3 regions of the Paraburkholderia sp. RL17-381-BIF-C genome follow, and region 2 is predicted to be linked to each of the others. Evidence: riboswitches for the same ligand, from Rfam matches in the RefSeq annotation. Region 2 holds a riboswitch; each other region holds the start of a gene.
The links. Region 2 has a riboswitch for cobalamin ahead of P0D70_RS24630 (TonB-dependent receptor domain-containing protein). Riboswitches for the same ligand answer to the same signal wherever they lie in the genome.
Positions count from the first base shown of each region.

Region 1: another riboswitch for cobalamin. It lies ahead of P0D70_RS26320 (CbtB domain-containing protein); the one in region 2 lies ahead of P0D70_RS24630 (TonB-dependent receptor domain-containing protein).
Region 3: another riboswitch for cobalamin. It lies ahead of cobA (uroporphyrinogen-III C-methyltransferase); the one in region 2 lies ahead of P0D70_RS24630 (TonB-dependent receptor domain-containing protein).

Region 1 is NZ_JARESX010000052.1:42,997-47,922, reverse strand. Features, by position in the region: gene P0D70_RS26325 (CbtA family protein) at 448-1,179, opposite strand; gene P0D70_RS26320 (CbtB domain-containing protein) at 1,191-1,445, opposite strand; adenosylcobalamin (AdoCbl) riboswitch at 1,448-1,600, opposite strand; gene P0D70_RS26315 (histidine phosphatase family protein) at 1,689-2,282, shown strand; gene P0D70_RS26310 (hypothetical protein) at 2,306-2,746, opposite strand; gene P0D70_RS26305 (alpha/beta hydrolase) at 2,851-3,864, opposite strand; gene P0D70_RS26300 (MFS transporter) at 3,884-4,926, opposite strand, start outside.
Region 2 is NZ_JARESX010000045.1:45,417-50,342, forward strand. Features, by position in the region: gene P0D70_RS24625 (FecCD family ABC transporter permease) at 1-661, opposite strand, end outside; gene P0D70_RS24630 (TonB-dependent receptor domain-containing protein) at 755-2,626, opposite strand; cobalamin riboswitch at 2,718-2,974, opposite strand; gene P0D70_RS24635 (ATPase) at 3,182-3,538, shown strand; gene P0D70_RS24640 (cell division protein ZapA) at 3,535-3,849, shown strand; RNA gene ssrS (6S RNA) at 3,985-4,166, shown strand; gene P0D70_RS24650 (EVE domain-containing protein) at 4,310-4,768, shown strand.
Region 3 is NZ_JARESX010000055.1:6,626-11,551, reverse strand. Features, by position in the region: gene P0D70_RS26780 (cobyrinic acid a,c-diamide synthase CobB) at 1-684, opposite strand, end outside; gene cobO (cob(I)yrinic acid a,c-diamide adenosyltransferase) at 688-1,290, opposite strand; gene P0D70_RS26770 (cobalamin biosynthesis protein) at 1,338-1,745, opposite strand; gene cobA (uroporphyrinogen-III C-methyltransferase) at 1,742-2,515, opposite strand; cobalamin riboswitch at 2,756-3,006, opposite strand; cobalamin riboswitch at 3,074-3,354, shown strand; gene cobW (cobalamin biosynthesis protein CobW) at 3,574-4,665, shown strand; gene cobN (cobaltochelatase subunit CobN) at 4,672-4,926, shown strand, end outside.

The DNA of each region.
Region 1 (4,926 bases), on a different contig from region 2:
TGCGAGTGTCGCCGATGCGTTGGCCCGGTTCAGGCGCAGGTGGCGGCGCCCTGGGCAAATACGACGGCCCTCCGTTGGACTCAACCAGCCCATTAGTTCTTGACCTGACCGGCTCAGGAATAAACCTGCCCCCCGAACACCAGCGCGACTTATTTCGACCTGAACAACAACGGCTTTGCCCGACAAACCGGCTGGATTGGCGCGGGCATAGGATTGCTCTGCTTTGCCCCCGACGACCGGGCCGCGAAGCTGGGACGTCTCACTGCTGGAACTTTATCCACAGATTCTGTGCTCAAGCCTGTGGATAACCACCCCACAACAGCCCCAACTCCTTGACGCACAAACCTTCTCGACCCCTGCGCGCAAACAGCGACGAGCCAGGCAGAGAACGCCGGGCACAACCACCGAGGCGGTTGCGCCCATCGCCTCCACCAACCATCAAGCCGACTACACCGCCGGCCGACCGCCCAACCGCATAAACGCGCCGCGCTCAACGAGCGCGCCGAACAGCAGTCCAATCGTCGTCCACATGATCGCCTGCATACCCAGCGCCGCCACACGGAACTTCCACAGCAGCGCCGCCGGAAAACCCTCCGGCACTTCATTGAAAGTCGGCATCGACAGTTGTACCGCCGCGATAATCACGACAAACACCAACCCCGCCACGATCGAGCCATTCCACGCGCCGAGTTTCGCGCCCACACGGCGCCGCACCTTGAGCGAAAACACCATCGCGGCCAGCGAGATCGCAATCATCAGAAAGAACAGGCCCGTGCGCGTCCCGATCGTCTCCGGGTCGCCGACCGCAGGCGGGTTCGCCGGATACTTCAGGTTGGGAACGACCGCCAGCACAATGAACGCACCGAGCGCCAGCCACGCGGACAACGCGCGTGCGCTCAATCCCCCCGCGCGCCCATACGCGTAAGCGAACACCAACGAGAACAACCCGCCAAACGCCGCGCCGTACACCACCACCCCGGTCAACAGGCCGAGTCCTTGTTGCGTCTCGCGGCTCACCATCGCGGGTTCGGGCGCCTCGTCTTTCGCGGCATCCGCCCTTTCTTCGAATGAGATCGCCTGATTGACTTGCGGCTCGCCCGCGACCCGGGCGAAGCCGAACGTGAGCAGTCCCGCGGCGATGCCTGCCAGCATCCCGCGCACCAACAATTTACCGACCATGTCCGACTCCGTTAGTGGCAGGGAAAGCCGAGCAGATGGCGACCGTCGTGCACGAACTCATGCACGTACATGCCGGGCACCAGCGATGTGGCACCCTGTTCCGCTCCCACGAAGTAAAGCGCAAGCAACAGCAGCAGCCCCCCGAACACGACCCACGGCAGCAACTCGCGCAGCGGAATCGGCGTGGGTTCAAAAACGGGCTGAGAAGCGGGCTGAGAAGCGGCCTGAGAAGCAGGCTGCGAAGCGGGATCGAAAACAGCTGTCATGATGGACATCTCCTGGGGTTACGCGCCCCGATAGTCGTTGCAGAGGAATGATGCGAAGCTCAGGTCTGGCTTTCGGCATGTGCTGCCGATTACAGTGGCGCGACCGCGCCGGGTTTTCACCGGCTTCCGTGCTTCGCAGTCCGGCTATTCTACGCGCTAAACTCCGGCACCCGGCAACGCAAAGCGGACGCACCCTTTCCGCCAACGCCAAGTTTCGGCGCAGCCTCACAGGAAATGAACAGAGTGGACATACGGCTATTACTTATCAGCCACGCATCGACCGCAGCCCAACGTGCAGGCCGTTTCCCCGCCGATGACCCGCTCGACGCCCGCGCTATCGCAGAAGCCCGCGCCCACGCCACGAACACACGGCTGGCGATCGCGGAAAGCGCGTCAGCCTATGTGAGCCCTTCCGTCTGCGCGCAAGAAACGGCGGCGGCCCTCGGCCTGGCCGCGTCGGTCGATGTCGCGCTGGCGGACATGAACTATGGCAATTGGCGAGGGCGGCGGCTTGCCGATCTCGAAGCCGAAGCGCCGCAAGATCTCGCCGCATGGACACGCGATCCCGACGCCGCGCCGCACGGCGGCGAGTCGTTCAGTCAGCTCGTAAAGCGGGTAGGAGAATGGCTCGCTGCGCTAGGCGGCACGCCCGACCTTGCATCGGCCGATATGTGCAACGTGGTCGCCGTCACGCACGCGCCGCTTCTCAGAGCAGCGATCGTGTATGCGCTGGGGGCATCGCCCGTGGTGTTTTCGCGCATTGAAATCGCACCGCTTTCGATGATCGAGTTGCGGCGCTCATCACGCGGCTGGTCGTGGTGGCCGGCGACGCATTAGCCGCTTTCACGCCGCAGCCCGATTCACTTGCCCGACACCACCAGGCGCAACTTGTTCGAACCCGTCGGCGTTACGGTAATGTCGGTCCGCTTGCCCTTCGCGCCGAGATAAAAGTGCTGCCGTCCCGGCGAATTCTGGTCGTGTGTCGCGTCGGGCAAACACGACGCGACGTCCGCCGCGACCGCTTGCAGCGCGTCCGCATTTGAACCGGCGTCGTGATGCGGCGTCCACGTGCATTGATAGCTGCCGTGGCTCGCCGAACATTGCGCGTCGTCGCCGTAGGGTTGCGCGACGCCTTTGCCATCGTCCGGCGTCAACGACGCGAGGCCGCCAGGCGCCGCCGCTACGATGCGTTTCAGTGATGCACAGGGGCTAGGCGCGTCGTCGGCATTGGCGCTGCACGGCAGCAACGCGCCGAATGATGCAGCGGCAAGCGCGGAGGCAAGCAATCGGGTTCTGTTCATGTCGGCGCGGTGCTCTAAGTGGCTCACAGGTAACATGAAGCGAAGTAGCACGCTTCGTGCCCATGCGCGCCGAGCGCCTCACGCACGCTCTCGCGCAACGCGCATCACAGACCCGCGCCGAACAAAGCAGCCAGTCCTTGAGGCGAAGAGAAAATCCCTTTGGCATCGTGCCCGACACCATCGATCACGAATGTCCGATGCGTCGCCAATCCTTCCGCATGCCGCGCCGCCATATAACGCGCATAAGCGAGTCCTCGCCCGAGACGGTGGCTTCCTTGCGTTTGCGCGGCGCATGAACGGTCGAGCGCCGGATGCTGCGGATCGCAATCCGCGCCGCCGAGCAGCACGGTGACGTCGCGTTGCGCGTAGCGCGCTTCGAGCGCCGCCGCGGAACCAGCGTCGCCGGACTCGCGCGCGTAAGCCGGCAAATCTTCGAGCCCGTACTTCCAGCGATTGAACGACGGGCACATCGCCCTATCGAACTCCGCGAACTCGCTAGAGGCTGTAGGCCGCAGCGCATCGAAATACACATACGACGAAGGATTCGCCACCACGTAGCGCAGCACAATGCCGCGTGCGGTGAGCGGTGCCTCGCTGCGCGCGACCACCGCATAGCGCTGCACGACCTGCCCGCCGCCCGAGTGCCCGGCGACCACCACCTCGGCGAGCGACGCGAACTGCTCGCGTGATGCGAGCGTGTGCACAATGGCGTCGAGTACATCGAATGAACTGATCGGCGCGGGACCTTCGGCGTTTTCGCCGCCCATCCAGCTCGTCCAGTCCCAATGCAACGTGGACGGCGGCAACGCATGCGCTTCGACATCCGCGGTCGCGAGAAACTGCGGCACGATCAGCAGCGTATCGGCCGCGCTGCCGCCGGCAAGTGCGCACGACCGCTCGGCGAGATCGAAGTAAGTGTCGCCGTTGCGCAGGCGGCCGTGAATCAGAATCACTGCGCGTCGAACTTCGCGCGTCGGCGCCAGCCAGTCGCCATTCGCGAACACGGGCACAGTGCCGCTGCCGGCTCTCGTCGCGACGCTCAGATGCCGGCTCGCGACCACCGCCACCGGACGTTCATTCGGCGCTCGCTCGTCGTCTGTCATCAAGTACTGGGTCATGCAATACGCTCGTGGTTGATCAATGAGTGGCGGGCCTCGGCGCCGCGTCACCCGCCATACGTCCGGCACGCGTGGAGTACACCATCGCGAGCGACACAAAACCGGCAAAAATCAGGTAAAACGCGGGCGTAAGACTACTGCCTGTCACGCGCGTCAAGCCGGTAATGGTGAGCGGCGCCATGCCGCCGAACAGCGTCACCGCAATGTTGTACGACAGCGCCACGCCCGCCGACCGGCTGCGCACCGGAAACAAGGTGGCGAGCATGCCGGGATGCGCACCGGACATCGCGGCGAGAAACACCGTCGCGACCATCTGCGCGATGAAGAGATGCCCCGGCGTCGGATTCGTCACGACGAAGTGATAAAGCGGGTACACGCAAACCATCCACGCAATCACGATCGGATAGAACAGCTTGTACGCGCCATAACGATCGGCGAGCTTGCCCGATAGCGGAAACAGAAACAGATTGAGCACACCCGACACGAACGCGCCGAGCAACGCGGTAGAGAGCGGCAGATGCAATTGCCGCTCGACATACACCGACAGATACGAGTGCCACACGTAATTGGTCGCCGCGCCGATGATGATCACGCCCATCGCGCAGACCGCCGCATCGCCGTTGTCACGGAAGAACTGGCGGATCGTGACGCGCGGCGGCTTGTCCTTGTGGTCGAGCAGGCGCTCGAACTCCGGCGACTCGGCCACGCGATGGCGAATATAAAACCCGAACGGCCCGGCCAACGCACCAAACAGAAACGGCAGACGCCAGCCCCACGCCACGAGTTGCTCATGCGTGAGCTGCGTGGTCAGCAGATAACCGACCCCGGAAGACAACAGCAGCGCAAACGCCTGCGCCGACATGTTGAAGCTGCCATAGAACATCTTCTTGTGCGGCGGCGCATACTCGACCAACATCGCCGATGCGGTCGCGAATTGTCCGCCCACGGAGAGCCCTTGCAGCAGGCGAGCGAGCACGACCAGCATCGGCGCCGCGACGCCGATGCGCGCATAACCCGGCGTGAGGCCCATTAGCAACGTGCTGGCCGCCATCGAAATGATCA
Region 2 (4,926 bases):
GACGCGGCGCGGCGGGCACGATCGCAACCAGCACGATGACGAGCGCGGCGAGCGCCGTCCACGGCATCGCGCCGCCATTGAGGTCGCCCGTGAGCCAGAACAGCATGCCGCGCAAGCGGTTGTCGGGCGCGAGATTGAGCAGCAAGGTGATGAGCGCGCCCCAACCCGCGGCGATCACCGCGCCGGTCAGCAGCAGACGCGGCGACGTGTCCTGCGGCTCGCCGCGCCACAACTCACGGCGCGCGAGGCCGAGCACCAGCAGGATCGACACGAAGGCGCCGGCGAAGGCGCTCGCGTCGACGATCCACCATGCGCAGCCGGCCATCATCGCGATGAGCGCGAAAGTCGCCGCGCCGCCCGACACACCCAACACATACGGCTCGGCGAGCGGATTGCGCAACAGCACCTGCAGCAGCGCGCCGGCCAATGCGAGCAACGCGCCGCAGGCAAAGCCGGCCACCGCGCGCGGTAAACGCAGCGTGCGGACAATCTCCGCAGTCAGATCGGAGGCACCGCCAGACGGCGCATGCGAAGGCATCAGCGCCGCCAGCACGCGCATCGGCGCGAGCGAGACGCTCCCCAACGCGAGCGACGCCATCAGCACCGCCAGCGCGATCACGGCAAGCGCAAGCCAGATCGCGGCCGCGCGCTTCGCGCTCATCACGCGCAGCGTTGCGGGCATCGAACCCGAGTGGCGGCTAGTGGATCGGCTCAAGTAGCGGCTCATCCGCGCAGTCTCAACAAGGCGTGCCCACTACTGCTGCTGCCAACCAACCGTGAGATACGCACCGCGCCGCGGCGAGTTATACGAGTAGGCCGTTTCATAGTCCTTGTTGAACAGATTCTGGATTTGCGCGGCCACGTACCATGCTTTCGTGATGTTGTAGCGCGCCGACAGATTCACCACGCCATAGCCGCCCAGCTTGCCGCTGCTGTCGTCGCGCGGGCCGCTCACGATCCATTCGCCGCCGACGCGCCACCCGGCGATACTGCGGTTCACCGTCAGCGAGCCGAAGCGCCGCGCGCGCCGCACGAGGTCGACATCGTTGTCGAGGTCGACCGGGTTTTGCAGCGTTACCGAGGCGCGCACGTCCGTCTTGCCGACATGCCCGCTCCACGATCCTTCGAGTCCCTGCACCTTCGCATGGCCGACGTTCTCGGCCAGATAGATGCCGGGCGTTACCTGCTCGTAGTTAATCAGATTCGAATAGCGCGTCTGGAATGCGGTGAGACGCATCACACCGAGCGCATTCGATGCGTACTGCAGCGCGGCTTCGAGCGAATGACTGCGCTCCGGCTGAATCGACGGATTTCCGCTGAGCGGATAGTACAGATCGTCGAAACTCGGCGCGCGAAACGAATCCGAGTAGCTTGCACTCACCTTCCAATGGCTGGTGATGTCGAAGCCGTAGCCAAGATAGTAACTGTTCGCTCCGCCGAAATCGGAATACTGGTCGCGCCGCACGTTGGCCTGAATCTGGTTGCGCCCAAAGCGCCCCGTATAGCCGACAAAGCCCGAATCCACATGCCGGTCGGGCGCCGCGAACGTATCCGAGTCGAGGCTCTGGTCGAGATGCTCGTAGCCGACCTGCAGCTTCTGCTGCGCGGCCAGCGCGAAATCGTTCTGCCACGTGTACTGGCGATTGTCGGTATCGAAGCGGCCGTTATAGACGCCGTTGGTGTTCGACACGCTGCGGTCGTCGCCTTCGGAGACGATGAAGTGAGTCGTCCACCAGTCGGTCAGCTTGCCGTTCGCGAACACCGAGACCTGGCGCACTTTGCTATACAGGTTGTTCAGATCGGTCGGCAGTCCGTACGCGTTGTCGTAGCTGTTGTTGCCGTTCGACTGGAAGTAGCTCGCGCCGGCATCCCATTTGTCGTTGAACTTGTGGCGCAACGAGGCCGAGATGCTCTCGTTCAGATAGCCGTTCGCATTCGGATTGGCGCCGGGCGCCTCACGCGGATTGAGCGATGAAAAGCCGTCGTCCTTCGAGCGCGCGAGCGAAATGCTGAAGGTCGTCTTGCCGTCTTTATCCAATGCGCCGTTCACGCCCGCCTGCTGCGTCTGCGTGTGATAGCTGCCGTAGCCGAGCGAAAAATTGAAACGCGGCGGATGGTCGCCGCCGTCTTTCGTGAACACCTGCACCACGCCGCCGATCGCGCCGGAACCGTACAACGCCGACACGTTGCCGTTCACCACCTCGACGTGATCGACCTGGTCGAGCGGAATCTGCGCGAGTTGCGCGGAACCCAGGCTCACCGAATCGACGCGCACGCCGTCGATCAGCAGCAGCGATTGCGTCGACGACGCACCGCGCAGGAAGAGGCTCGTCGTCGAACCGGGGCCACCTGTACGCGAGATTTGCGCGCCTGGCGCGAGTTGCAGCAGGCCGGGCAAATCGGTCGCGGTGGTGTCGGCGAGATCCTGCTGGTCGAACAACGCGGTCTGCGGGATCGCATCGGCGAGTGACTGCGGCCCGCGCTCGGCGGTCACCACGATCGGTGACAACACCGCGGGCGACGCATCCGCCGCCGACGCAGAAGATGAAGGTGCAGCTTGCGCGTGCGCGACGATCGGCAGGCCCGCGAAGGCAAGCAACGCCGCACGAGCGATGGGGGACAGCATGGGGTGAAAGTCCTGTGGGTAGCGTGCGCGGCCTGCTTCCCCGCAGGCCGATGCGTAACGAGGCGCCCGCGTATTTAACATTTTCGCGCGTGACGTGCCTCTCCCTCTGGCCGGTATCCGGGCTGACGACATATCGATCCCGCCTTCCCACGCGTGACGCGCAGTGGCACACTCGCGAGTTGAACTTCCAACACGCGATCAGGATCGACTTGCATGACGAATGCGGTCGCTTACCGTTGCGGGGGCAGCGCAGGTTGGCGCGTTCTGGCGAACCGCGCCCCCTGCTTCCCGTTTAACTGCGCGCGCCGTTGAAAAGCGCACGCGGGCACCAGAGTGCGGCCAGTTTAGGAGCGGCCTCGGGGTCCGTCAAGAATGAGTGGGACCGCAGACTACCGTTCTGTTAAGTGCAGGCTATTGTCCGACGCACGAGTACTTTTTCATCATATGGTCGATAAAAGCCTGCACAAAGCAATGTTGTTACGTCTCGAAACGAGACAATTGTCGGAACCTGCGACATTCCGCGCTAAAATGCGATGTCTTTAGAGGACGCAGCACATGCTCACCGAACTCGAAACACTTTCACAGAATATCGGCAAGCTGATCGCGATCAGCCAACGCCACAATGAAGCGCGACTCGCGCTCGAAGAGCAGCTCGCCCAATCGCGCGCCGACGTCGAAGCCACGCGCACGGAACTTGCAATGCTGCGCGAGGAACGCAATGCGCTGCAGGCGGAACGCGACGCGCTGTCGGCAAAGATCGACGACGCCCAGGTGCGCCTGAATGCGATCCTCGAAAAGCTGCCGCGTGCCCGCGCGAACAGCGAGCCCGACAGCCAGCTCGATCTGCTCGAGCCCGCCCCGCACGAAGTCGAAGCGCAGAGCGACGAGACCCGCCACGGAGAAAATGCATGACCACCAAGCAGATCGAAGTATCGATTCTCGGCGTGCCCTATCGCCTCGCCTGCTCGCCGGAAACGGAAGGCGCGCTGCTTGAAGCGGTCGCACGCGTCGACGCCGAAATGTCGAAGATCCGTAACAACAGCAACGTGCGCGGCACGGATCGCATTGCTGTCATGGCTGCGCTGTCGCTGGCATCGGAACTGCTTAGGCTGCAATCGAGCGTGAGACACGGAGAAGCATTTCCCGCTGAGGAAATCCGGCGTACAATGCATCAAATGAACGAACAACTAGGTACTGTGATTCAGCAGTACAGCATGCAGTAAGTAACGTATGTTATCGTGCGGCCGGTCCTGAGATCGGCGGCGGATTCAAACGGAGTGTGTGAGGACAAGGCGTCCAAGATTCTGCAAACGTTTGAGTTCAATCGGTCGTTTTCGTGATTTAGCTTTATCGGTTTAGCTTCCCTGCCTGGTTCGCCAAGGTCATATATTCCTTGAACCAATGCCATGTGCACGGTTGCGGAAATTTGTAGCACGGGTGTGCGCGTCACTCTGTCTGATGTACCCGAAGTGTTGCTAACTGCGACCAATTCTGAACCCCCGGTTCAGGATGCCGGCCTAGCGGCTAAGGCGGGGACCTTATTTAGAACGGCATCGGACTTCGGTTCGGTGCCGTTTTTCTTTGGGTGCCAGTTTTGCGCGCTGTCTTTGCGCGATGTTTCTTGTACGCCGATTTCTTCCGCGTCTTCAAACCCTTAACGTTCAACTACGTTCAATTCGATTCATGCGCTACTGGCTAATGAAGTCCGAACCGGACGAGGCAAGCATCGATCATCTCGCCAACGCACCGCATCGCACGTTGCCGTGGACCGGCGTGCGCAACTATCAGGCGCGCAATTTCATGCGTGACCAGATGCAGGTCGGCGACGGCGTACTGTTCTATCACTCGAGCTGTCCCGAGCCCGGTATTGCGGGCATTGCGGAGGTATCGTCCACCGCGTATCCGGACCCCACGCAGTTCGACAAGAAGAGTCCGTACTACGACGCGAAGTCTTCGCAGGAAACGCCGCGCTGGGTGCTCGTCGACGTGGTGTTCAAGAAGAAGATCCCGCTGATTCCGCTAGCCGCGCTGCGCGAGCATGACGAACTCAAGGACATGCGCGTGCTCGCCAAAGGCAACCGCCTGTCGATCACGCCGGTGACCGAAGCCGAATGGCGCTTCATCACCAGGCGGCTCGCTTGAGGTTGCGTGACAACTCGCGTGATAGTTGATGCGCGCCACGTATTCACGCAGGCACAAACGTTAAAGCAACGTCAAACCGGGGAACCAAGCTCAGGTTACAACCGCCTAACGGACTCGCAAACGCCGTGCCACTGCGCGGCGCTTGCTCCGATCGTGCA
Region 3 (4,926 bases), on a different contig from region 2:
GGTGCGGCCGAGCGTATCGGCGGCGTGATCCAGGCGCGCGTTGAGATCGTCGATTTCGTCCGCCTGGTGCAAGCCGAGATGACGGTCGGGTAAGGCGATTTCATCGCTGGCGGCAATGTGCCCGCACCAGCGCAGACCTGGCGGCAACGCTTCTTCGAGCATCTGCGCGTGTCGCGCGGAGCCGACGCGATTGGCGAGCACGCCGTAAAACGGCACTTGCGGCCGGAATTGCGCGAGGCCGAAGGCCACCGCGCCGAAGGTCTGCGCCATTGCCTTCGCCGAAATCACCGCAAGCACGGGCACGCCGAACGTGGTGGCGAGATCGGCGCTGCTCGGCGTGCCGTCGAACAAACCCATCACGCCTTCGATCAGGATCAGGTCGGCTTCGGCGGCCGCTTGCGCGAGCAGGCTGCGGCAGGCGGCTTCGCCCACCATCCACAGATCGAGCGAGAGGACGGGCGCGCCGCTTGCGCGCGCCAGAATCATCGGATCGAGAAAATCCGGTCCGGTCTTGAAGACGCGCACGCGTCGCCCCAGCCGCCGATGGTAGCGCGCCAGACCCGCGGTGATCGTGGTCTTGCCTTGACCCGACGCGGGCGCGCTGATGAAGAGAGCGGGGCATGCCCCGGAGCACGTCTCTTTTGAAGACGCGCCAGCGGAGGTGCCCTCGGAGGACGCGGACATCGCTCAGAACTCCACGCCGCGCTGCGCTTTCACACCCTGCTCGCGATACGGATGCTTGACGATGCGCATTTCGGTGACGAGGTCGGCGGCTTCGATCAACGCGTCCGGCGCGTGGCGGCCGGTCACTACCACGTGCAGCATCGGCGCGCGCGCGTTCAGCACCGCGAGCACTTCGTCGAGCGGCAGGTACTCGTACTTGAGCACCGTGTTCAGCTCGTCGAGGATCACCATCTGATACTCGCCGCTTTCGATCATGCGGCGCGCTTCGTCCCAGCCCTTGCGCGCGGTCGCGATATCGGCGTCGCGGTTCTGCGTGTTCCAGGTGTAGCCGTCGCCCATCGTGACGAAATCGCAGTTCGCGATCGCGCCGAGAAAGTCGCGCTCCGACGTGTGCAGCGCGCCCTTGATGAACTGCACGACGCCAAGGCGCATGCCGTGGCCCAACACCCGCACGGCCATGCCGAATGCGGCGGTGGTTTTGCCCTTGCCGGTGCCGGTGTTGACGATCAGCAGGCCTTTTTCGACGGTGGCGTTGGCCTGTTTCTTCTCGTGGCCTTCGCGTCGGCGCTCGGTCATGCGTTGATGCGATTCGGGATCGGTCTTCATTGCAGGTTCTGTTCCTGAGTGTCGTTGTTTGGATGTTCGCGTTGGGCTTAGGTCGTGGTCGAGGCGATCGCCACGGTGACGCCGGCATGGACGGTCTTGCGCACGAGGAGCCGTGCTCGAGGCGCTGCGGACGTGGTGGATTCACCGAGTCCGTCCGTCGCGGCAAGCAGCGCGCACGGCTCGCACACGCCATCCACGCCGAGGTGCTCACGCGCTGCCGCCGAAGGCTCCCCCACGGGCATCGCAGCGATCCGTTCACGGCTGAAGAACGTCAGCCGCAGCGCATGACGCGCGCAGAATTCGAGCAGGCCGGCTTCGTGGGCTTTGGTATCGATGGACGCTACGGTGCCGATTTCATCGAACGCATGCGCGCCGAGCGCGGCACGCACCGCCGCGTCGATCTGTTCGGCCGAACTGTGCGCACGGCAACCAATGCCCACGCTCAGCGTCTTCATTGTGTAGCCGCGCCGTCTGCGCAAGGCGCTTCGTCATCGGCCCGCGCCGCTGCGCGCGCCAGCGCGAGCGACGCCACACCGCCGATCACCACGATCGCGGGCGAGCCGAGTCCGGCACGCGCGACGGTGTCGGCGAACTCGCCGAGCCGCGCGAGCGCATGGCGTTGCTCCGGACGGGTGGCCGATTCGATCGCCGCGCATGGCGTGTCGGCGCTCATGCCGGCCGCGAGCAACGCGTCGACGATATCGTGCAGCCGCCGCATGCCCATATAGATCACGAGGGTCATGCGCGTGGCGACGAGCGCGGCCCAGTCGGGTTCGCCGCTGCCCGCGCCGTGCCCGGTGACGAATACCACGCCTTGCGCGTGATCGCGGTGCGTGACGGGAATGCCGATGGCCGCGGGCGCGGCGATGCCCGCCGTAATGCCGTTGATGACTTCCACCTCGACGCCCGCCGCATGCAGCGCCTGCTGTTCTTCGCCGCCCCGGCCGAACACGAACGGATCGCCGCCTTTCAGGCGCGCGACGCTGCGCCCGGCCCGCACGTGTTCGAGCAACTGCGCGACGATGCCGGCCTGCGGCGTGGACGGATGGCCGCCGCGTTTGCCGACGTAGACGACCTGCGCGTCGGCGCGCGCGAACTGCAGCACGTCGGGATTCACCAGGTCGTCGACCAGCACCACATCGGCTTGGGCCAATGCGCGGGTCGCCTTGAGGGTCATGAGTTCGACGTCGCCGGGGCCGGCGCCGATCAGCCAGGCGCGGGTCATCGCGACATGCATGGCGAGCGCCATGTCGTGACGGGCGGAAAGGGGCGAAGCGCGCAGGCGCGCCGGATGACGGACTTTGGGGGCATGCAGTGCTACGGATTCAGGCACGGCGAAACGCGCGGCTCGCCACGGTCCCTTTGGGAACGGATCGACGAACGGATGCGCCACGTCGTGCTTCAGCGCCTTCACATCCGTCCCTCGCGGATTCCGGCGGCCGGCGGCGTGATGTTGCCCTGAGGTTCGCCGCCTCCGCGTCTGGCCGGTATCCGGGCTGGCGGCCTCATGCGCTTTGCCTTCCCGTCCGCATTCGTTGGAATGTCATGGACAGTGGCATCGAAAAAACGCATGCGCGGCGCGGGATGAAAGACATCGCGCCGCAGGTCGCTTACCGTTGCGGGGACAGCACAGGTTGAGCGCGTAAAGCGCGGCCTGTTTCCCGTTTAACTGCACACGCGAATGCATGTGCGGGCACCAAACGCGCGCATACGATAGCACATGGCGTCCCGCCCGATAAGCGCTTGCGGCTTGCGTTTCCTTGACGGCACCGGGCCGCGGGCCTACACTCGCACGCACTTTGGTGCTCGTGTGCGCGCTCGTGCGCATGCAGTTAAACGGGAAACAGGGTGCCCGCCTGCCATGGATCGGGTCAACCTGTGCTGCCCCCGCAACGGTAAGCGAAATGTGGTGCTGCGGTAAGTTCTTTAGCGCCACGGAGCCGGCTTCGATGTCCACGCGCAAGGCCGCGTCGGCATATCACCACTGGGCGAGAAATCACTCGCCCGGGAAGGGGAAGCGGCGCTTTCGCCAGCCCGGATACCGGCCAGAATACGAAGGGCGAACGCCGCGGGGATGCGGCGGTGCGTTCATGCTCTCATTCCCGCTTCCTGTTTTTCTGTTGTCGCGGCAACCCGTCGTTCGTCCCCGTGTTGTGTTGTCGTCCTGGCTCGCTGGGCTTACGCGCCGCTTACCCGGCTACCCGGCCGATGCACGCAGACGCGCAGACAGACACACAAAAACACGCCGGCGTGCACGTGCAACTCCTACGGATGGACCTCACGATGCAAACTCAAATGCGCAAGATCCCCGTCACCATCGTCACGGGCTTTCTCGGCAGCGGCAAGACCACGCTGCTGCGGCACATTCTTCAGCATGCGGGCGGCAAGCGCATCGCGGTGATCGTCAACGAGTTCGGCGAACTCGGTATCGACGGGGAAATTCTCAAGGGTTGCGGAATCGGTTGCGATGAAAACGGCGTCGAAACCGAAGGCCAATTGTATGAACTCGCCAACGGGTGCCTGTGCTGCACAGTGCAGGAAGAGTTCTTTCCGGTGATGGAAAAACTCGTCGAGCGCCGCGATCAGATCGATCACGTGCTGATCGAGACGTCGGGTCTCGCGTTGCCCAAGCCGCTGGTGCAGGCGTTCAACTGGCCGCAGATCAAGAACAGCTTTACCGTGGATGCCGTGGTCACCGTGGTGGACGGTCCGGCTGCGGCAAGCGGTCAGTTCGCCGACAACCCCGTCGCCGTGGATGCGCAGCGCAAGGCCGATCCGAATCTCGACCACGAATCGCCGTTGCACGAACTGTTCGAAGATCAGTTGTCCGCCGCCGATCTGGTGATTCTGAACAAGACCGATTTGCTCGACGACGCGCAGCAAAACGCGGTCGAGCTGGTGATTCGCGAAGAGATTCCGCCGCAAGTGAAGATCGTGCGCGCGCAGATGGGCCGGCTCGATCTGCATACGTTACTGGGGCTCGAAGCCGCTTCGGAAGACACGATCCACCTACGCCACGATCACCACGGTTCCGCCGAAGACGCCGACCACCATCACGACGAATTCGATTCGGTGGTCGTGCAGGCGAATGCGCTCTCGCGCGAAGCAGTGATCGCCGCGCTGCAAGGGCTCGTCGAAACGAATACGATCTACCGCGTCAAAGGATTTGCGGCGCTGCCGGGCGCGGCGATGCGCCTCGTGATTCAGGGCGTGGGCCGCCGCTTCGACAGCTATTTCGATCGACGCTGGCAGGCTGGCGAAAGCGGCCCGAGCCGCTTCGTGCTGATTGGCGAGGATCTCGATCAGGCCGCGTTGCAGCGTGCGTTCGACGTGGCGCTCGGCGTGCCGTCGAGCGTCGAAACGCAACAGGCGTAAGCGCTCATGCATCTGCTGCGCACCACGCCGGGCGGTTTCGTCGACGATACACAAGGCGTGATCCGTATCGATCAGCAGCCCGCCGACATCGTCGTGCTCAGCTCCGCCGATACCACGCTGTCGTTGCTCGCGAGCGTGATTGCGCGCATGGGTGAAGGTTTCCCAAGCGTGCGGCTCGCGAACGTCACGTATTTGCGGCAACCGGCCTCGGTCGATTTCTACGTCGAAGACGTCTTGCAGCACGCGCGTGTGGTGGTGGTC